Regions from separate parts of the Paenibacillus sp. FSL L8-0435 genome, predicted to be linked through region 1. Evidence: predicted binding sites of a transcription regulator. Region 1 holds the regulator's gene; each other region holds the start of a gene.
What was found. The regulator NrdR, encoded in region 1, represses ribonucleotide reductase genes. The targets are predictions, from matches to a motif close to AACACNATATATNGTGTT.
Positions count from the first base shown of each region.

Region 2: a site for NrdR is predicted at 697-714, ahead of NST33_RS29040 (anaerobic ribonucleoside triphosphate reductase). Genes of this name have one in related genera too.
Region 3: a site for NrdR is predicted at 1,102-1,119, ahead of NST33_RS10235 (adenosylcobalamin-dependent ribonucleoside-diphosphate reductase). Genes of this name have one in related genera too.

Region 1 covers NZ_CP150185.1:2,069,152-2,071,424, forward strand. Annotated here, with positions in the region: gene coaE (dephospho-CoA kinase) at 1-75, shown strand, start outside; gene NST33_RS09510 (lytic transglycosylase domain-containing protein) at 72-635, shown strand; gene NST33_RS09515 (alpha/beta-type small acid-soluble spore protein) at 718-939, opposite strand; gene nrdR (transcriptional regulator NrdR) at 1,056-1,523, shown strand; tRNA gene NST33_RS09525 (tRNA-Ala) at 1,708-1,780, shown strand; gene NST33_RS09530 (S-layer homology domain-containing protein) at 2,016-2,273, opposite strand, start outside.
Region 2 covers NZ_CP150185.1:6,571,101-6,573,373, forward strand. Annotated here, with positions in the region: gene NST33_RS29035 (histidine kinase dimerization/phospho-acceptor domain-containing protein) at 1-278, opposite strand, end outside; gene NST33_RS29040 (anaerobic ribonucleoside triphosphate reductase) at 760-2,273, shown strand, end outside.
Region 3 covers NZ_CP150185.1:2,226,976-2,229,248, forward strand. Annotated here, with positions in the region: gene NST33_RS10230 (SNF2-related protein) at 1-797, opposite strand, end outside; gene NST33_RS10235 (adenosylcobalamin-dependent ribonucleoside-diphosphate reductase) at 1,180-2,273, shown strand, end outside.

The DNA.
Region 1 (2,273 bases):
ATCGATAACAGTGGCTTATGGTCTGCGACGGAGCAGCAAATTGACTCATATCTACGGCCTAAGGGTTTGTTATGAGAATATTGCGTAAGAAACGTGTACTGCTGTTGATGTTTGTGTCCTTTGTACTGGTGTTATTTCTGAATACAAACTGGATGGCATGGTTCTATCCCATACATTATAAGGAAGAGATCCGTGCCCAATCTCAGAGTTATGAGGTTGATCCGTTTCTGATTGCTTCCATTATCAAGGTGGAGACTAATTTTAAGACAAGCAAGGAATCCAAGCGAGGTGCCATTGGGCTCATGCAACTGATGCCGGACACGGCGAATTGGATACTGGAACAAGCCAAAATTCCCGACACTTCGCTGGAGGAATTGAAGCACGAGCCTGAACGAAATATTCAATTAGGCACATGGTATCTGCGGAATCTATCCGATCAATTCGATGGCAATGAAGCGGTCATGATCGCTGCCTATAATGCGGGTCCAGGCAAAGTGAACAGTTGGCTCAGAGATGGTGTGTGGGATGGCTCGTTCGATACGGTGAAAGATATTCCGTTTGGTGAGACGCGTCACTATGTACAAAGAGTCATTTACTATTATAATCAGTATGTAAAGATCTATAATACGTTCTAAGTATATAAGTAGAAGCACAGAGCAGGCCGGTTATTCACCGGCCGCTCCATGCTCCTCTGTGTAGCGTATTACGATGCAGATATTATTGGTATTGACCTGCCAATTGCTGTTCTGCAATTGTTACCAGACGCTTCGTGATGTATCCACCGATCGAACCGTTCTCGTAAGAAGTCATGTTACCTTGGTATCCGTCTTGTGGGATGCTGATTCCGAGTTCTTGAGCAACTTCATATTTCATTTGCTCGAGTGCTGCGGAAGCTTTAGTTACCACCAAGTTGTTGGAGTTACCATTGCTTTGTGCCATTGCTGTTCACCTCCTCGCGGGTTGGTAAAAGTATTATGTGTCGGCAATGCATTTTTCATTACAAAATCAAGACAGGGAATATGTGGTAAAAAGTAAAACGTGGGAAGTGATCTGAGTTGAAGTGTCCTTATTGCGGTTATATGGGTACCAAAGTGCTTGATTCGCGTCCGGCCAACGAAGCAAAATCGATTCGTCGTCGCCGTGAGTGTGAGCAGTGTGCCCGAAGATTTACAACGTTTGAGATGATTGAGGAGACTCCACTGATTGTCATTAAGAAAGATGGCAGCCGGGAAGAGTTCAGCCGGGACAAGATTCTCCGCGGGCTTATTCGTGCCTGTGAGAAACGTCCAGTCTCCGTAGAGACCCTGGAGATGATGGTATCTGAAGTAGAGAAATCTCTGCGCAATACAGCTGATGCTGAAGTGGAGAGTCGCCAGATTGGTGAGTTGTTGATGGAACAGTTGTTTCCAGTCGATGAAGTGGCGTATGTCCGTTTTGCGTCGGTATACCGCCAGTTCAAAGATATCAATATGTTCATGAAAGAACTGAAATCCCTGTTGTCCAAAGACGATCTGGAGGATTAGTGAAGTTGGTAAAGGGAGAAGAGCAGTCTGGAGTTCCAGTCCGTGTGTACCAGAGAAATCGGTTGTTCTTCTCCAATCACTTTGGATCTTAAAAAGTGATTGACAGCGAAAGCTGGATTTTATATGATATAGGAGTCGCCTGTGGAACGTAGCAGCGCTGGACAAGTTATCTACTTCATATCCTGGGGCCTTAGCTCAGCTGGGAGAGCGCATCGCTGGCAGCGATGAGGTCAGGGGTTCGATCCCCCTAGGCTCCATAATCAAGAATGCCATCACATTATTGTGATGGCATTTTTTTGTGGTGAAATAAATCAGAACATGCATTAATTAATTAGAATTTTTTGGACTTGGGGACGAATATTCTAGATGAAAAAATAGAGGGTTTAAAGTCCTGACTGTGGAGTTGTCAAAAAAAGTACAGTTTGAAAACAGGAGACCCTTCCGGCTGGATATTGTCCAACCGGAAGGGTCTGCATTTTTCTGTATACGCTTTCAGTTAGCCAGATATTCGACGAATCTTACAAAGATCGTGGCTACTTCGGCGCGGGTGGCGGTGGCTTTGGGAGCAAAAAAGTTGTCCGGCTTGCCTAATACAATGCCGATGCCCCGTAGCGTCTGAACGGCCTCCAACGCCCAGGAGCTGATCTCACTCTCATCCGTGAAGGACTTAGAGTGGCTTTCAGGTAGCTCATAGCCCTTGTACTTCATGTAGTTGTACAGGATCACCAGCATCTGCTCGCGCGTCATCGG
Region 2 (2,273 bases), 2.6 Mb from region 1:
GTCATCGGATGTTCACATGTATTCTGGATTGTAAGGTTCTCATGTTTATCTTTTAATACCAAGCTGCAGTAAGAATCTTCAAATGGAAGTTCGCTACCTTTTACAATCAATTCTTCCTTGCGATTGAACGCCTCAAGAATGACATTCGTCAAACCGTCATTCGTAGCAACAAAGATGGTATTAACCTTCAATATACCACTTAGTACGTCTACAATATGGGCCGCAGCTTCCTTTATATCTTCATAGAAGCCTCTCGTAATGCCTTCTGCCGTCCCCATGATCCACCCCTTTTATCTTAGCTGCACTATCTAATCTGTAGATCATAATTGTGTAATCACGTACAAGGGTTCATCAAAAAATCCGAATAGCTGTCACAATCTATACTTATATGATTAACACCGTAGCTGTATAAGAGAATCATACTTCCTGTTTTTTGCCCATTTGCGGTCAAAACAGTTCTTAAACGGATGGATTAACAAACGAAAAATTATGGCAAAACGCCTTTTCAGATTGATTAAAGTCCATCTTGTCCAACTTCGGATATTATCCTTGCAGGATAACTAGAAATTATACGCTTCTACTCAAACTTTGGGAACCTTTATCCACAGCAATTAAAGGAAAGTCCACTTTGTCCTGTGAACTATGTGACCATTATCACACCCAAAAAACCACATATAGTTTATAAATGGATAAGACGAATCTACATATAGTGTTATACGGAAATTGAATGATATTCAATCATTTTAGGAGGAACCTTACATGAACATGCTTGAGTATGCCACTCCACCGGCATCCGATCTATTATCCGACCTGGGAAGACGAATTATTGGCGCAGAAGACGCCGATACGCTGAGGGAAAATGCCAATCTGAACGGAGACTCCTTCAGCGGCAAGATGAGCAGGCTCGGTTCGGAGACAGCCAAGTGGCATGCTCTGCGTCATGTGTTGCCGGAAGAGCTTGCCCAAGCTGTGGAGAATGGGGATCTGTATGTACACGATCTGGACCAGTATGCACTTGGAACGACCAACTGCATCTTTATCCCGTTTGACCGTCTTCTTGCTGCGGGTTTCAATACAGGCAACGGATCGGTTCGCACACCTCAGACAATCATGTCTGCAATGGCTCTGGTTGCGATCATCTTCCAATCCCAGCAGAACAGTCAATATGGCGGTGTGTCAGCCAATAAAATCGACTGGGATCTGGCTCCCTATGTACAGCGATCGTTCCGCAAACATTACCGCAAAGGACAACGACTCTTTGGTGAGCATGCCCTGCTCGAGGATGAACAGCTTCATCTGGACAGCATCGAAGCGAAGAATCAGTGCCCGCAGGCGTATGCCTTCGCCTATGAAGAGACTGAACTGGAGACAGGACAAGCTGCTGAATCGCTGATTCATAACCTGAATACGATGAGCAGTCGTGCAGGTGGCCAGATTCCATTCACTTCACTGAACTATGGATTATGTACATCAGCAGAAGGTCGGTTGGTATCACGCTCGTTGCTGGAAGCAACCATCCGTGGCCTGGGCAACGGGGAGACTCCCGTGTTCCCTCAACATATTTTCCAGTGCAAACAGGGGATCAATCAGGCTCAAGGAGAGCCGAACTATGATTTGTTCCGTCTCGCAGTCACCTGTTCATCCCGGCGGATGTATCCCAACTTTGTCAATGTGGATGCCTCTTTCAATCTGCCTTTCTATCATCCGGAAGATCCGGATACGATCATCGCCACCATGGGATGCCGCACACGTACACTGGCTGACCGATTTGGTCGCAATCGTCAAAGTGGTAAAGGTAATCTGTCCTTCAACACCATTAACCTCGTCAAGCTCGGCATCCGGTTTGGCATCTGCCAAGGCAGCAGAGCCGTTGCAGATCGGGCAGGGTTCTATACTGCTTTGGAGTCGGTTATGCATAATGCCGCTTCCGGCCTGCTGCACCGCTACCAAATTCAGACAGCACAACCTGCTAAGGCATCCGACTTCATGATGCGGGAGGGAGTATGGGAAGGTGGAGAACAGCTTGGCCCGAACGAGCCGGTTGCCGATCTTTTGAAGCATGGAACATTATCTCTTGGTTTTATCGGTCTTGCGGAATGTATGACAGCTCTCTATGGGCGCCATCATGGGCAGGACACTCATGTACATCGTGAAGCACTGAACATTATTCGGACCATGCGAGAATTCTGTGATCGGATGAGCGAGCAGCATAACCTGAATATCACCCTGTTTGCCACACCTGCTGAAGGGTTGTCCGGCAAATTCACGAAAAT
Region 3 (2,273 bases), 160 kb from region 1:
TCGTTCTTAAGCTGTTCCTGATTTTTCGGAACCCGCTTGTCTACAACAAAGTTGGCCGCAAAGTCACCCTGACGACCCAGTTGACCGGGCTTCAGCAGGTTGATCAGATTGAACAATTCACTCATATCGTTCTGCACAGGTGTAGCTGTGAGCAGCAGGCAATACTTTTTGCGCAATTTCAGCATGAATTGATAGTTGGTTGTTTTTTTGTTTTTGAGCTTATGAGCCTCGTCAATAATGATCATGTCGTAATCGGTATTCAGCAGCATATCTTTGTGCGGGTCACGTTTGGCTGTATCCATGGAAGCAACAACCACTTCATTCTGCCAGGAATAGGCCTTTTTCTGGGCAATAGCAGGGATGCCAAATTTCGAATTCAACTCCCGTACCCATTGCAGCACAAGAGACGCTGGCACGAGAATGAGTACCTTGGATACGAGACCTCGAACCATATATTCTTTCAGAATGAGACCGGCTTCAATGGTTTTGCCAAGACCCACCTCATCGGCGAGAATGGCCCGGCCTGACATTTCAAATAATACTCTGCGTGCAGTGTCCATCTGATGAGGAAGTGGAGTAAGGCCTTGTAGATGCTTCAAACACTGGATCTCGTCAAAATTGGGAATCAGATTGGTTTCTTCGGCTTGAATGCCCAGTTGGAAGAGTCGATAATCCCCCCAAGGACCTCCTTTATCCAGTCGTGATTCCAATTGATTAATCCAGCTTCGATCAAATTCCAGCGGAACGGGCAGCTCGGCTACAGGTTGATTCGTGTGGTGCGGGTTTTTCCGGTTCATGGTGTTTCCTCCCCTGCCATACGTGATGACGTTTTATTCGTAGGTAATAGTATGGACGAATGAGAGTCAGTTCATAACTATATAAGTTGAACTACAGTTTATTTGCACGAACACTACGATGACAGAACAACCTTCCAATCGCTGTTATCCCCAGATTTTTTGTGTGCCAAAAAATTCACAGATATCGTATTCATGCGTATGAGGGTGTGTGAAGAAGTTTGTCCGAGCAGGGGAGTCTATAAAATAAAGTCTGTGATAAAAGTCTTATGGAAAATCAATATATGGTGTAATATACTGGTTTTATATCACTATATGTGGTGTTTTATCATAATTTACTCTTATAGTGAAAATGGAGATCTATTTCGGGAGGTTGAACGTAGCGATGAAATCGAACCAACGATCGTACCCATTAGAAGGACTCAGCGAAAAAATATTTCTGGACCGATACGCCTGGAAGGACGCCGATTCGAATCATGCCAAGGTCGGAGATGTGGTATTGGTATTAACGAAGGATGATCCGAAGTTCCCAACCAAGGAAGTGGGCGAAATCATAGAACGTCAGGGTCAGCTTGTACAGGTAAGGACTCGAAGCGGAGAGATCATCGAGACAAACGTGGAGAAATTGACACTCAACATAGAAAAAACACCGGAAGAGATGTGGGACCGTCTTGCCAAAGCGATGGCTTCTGTCGAATCCACAGCGGATCAGCGGGCAACGTGGGAGTCCAAGTTCCGCTCCGTGTTGGAAGATTGGAAGTTAGTACCCGGAGGCCGCATTGCTGCCGGTGCGGGGGCAAGCGATGAGTTGACACTTTTCAATTGTTATGTCATTCCGTCTCCGCAAGACAGTCGGGGTGGCATCATGAAGACTTTGACCGAGATGACGGAGATTATGGCACGTGGGGGAGGCGTTGGCATTAATTTGTCCTCTTTGCGTCCTCGCCGAGCGGTGGTGAAAGGTGTCAACGGATCATCCAGCGGTTCCGTATCGTGGGGCGGATTGTTCAGTTATACGACTGGACTGATTGAACAGGGTGGGAGCCGCCGTGGTGCGCTCATGCTCATGATGAATGACTGGCATCCGGATGTGCTTGATTTTATTACCGTGAAACAAACGATGGGGCAGGTGACCAATGCCAATCTGTCTGTATGTGTGAGCAACACATTTATGGAGGCTGTCAAGCAGGATGGAGATTGGGACTTGGTTTTCCCCGATACGAACGATCCGGACTACGACACCGAGTGGAACGGGGATATGCAGCAATGGAAAGCAGCAGGTCATTCGGTGGTGCACTATCGTACACTGAAGGCGCGCGAAATCTGGCATACCATTATTGAATCAGCCTGGAAATCGGCAGAGCCTGGTGTGGTATTCATGGAGTACTATAACCAGATGTCCAACAGCTGGTACTTTAACCCGATCATCTGTACTAATCCATGCGCGGAACAGGGTCTGCCTGCCTGGGGTGTATGTAA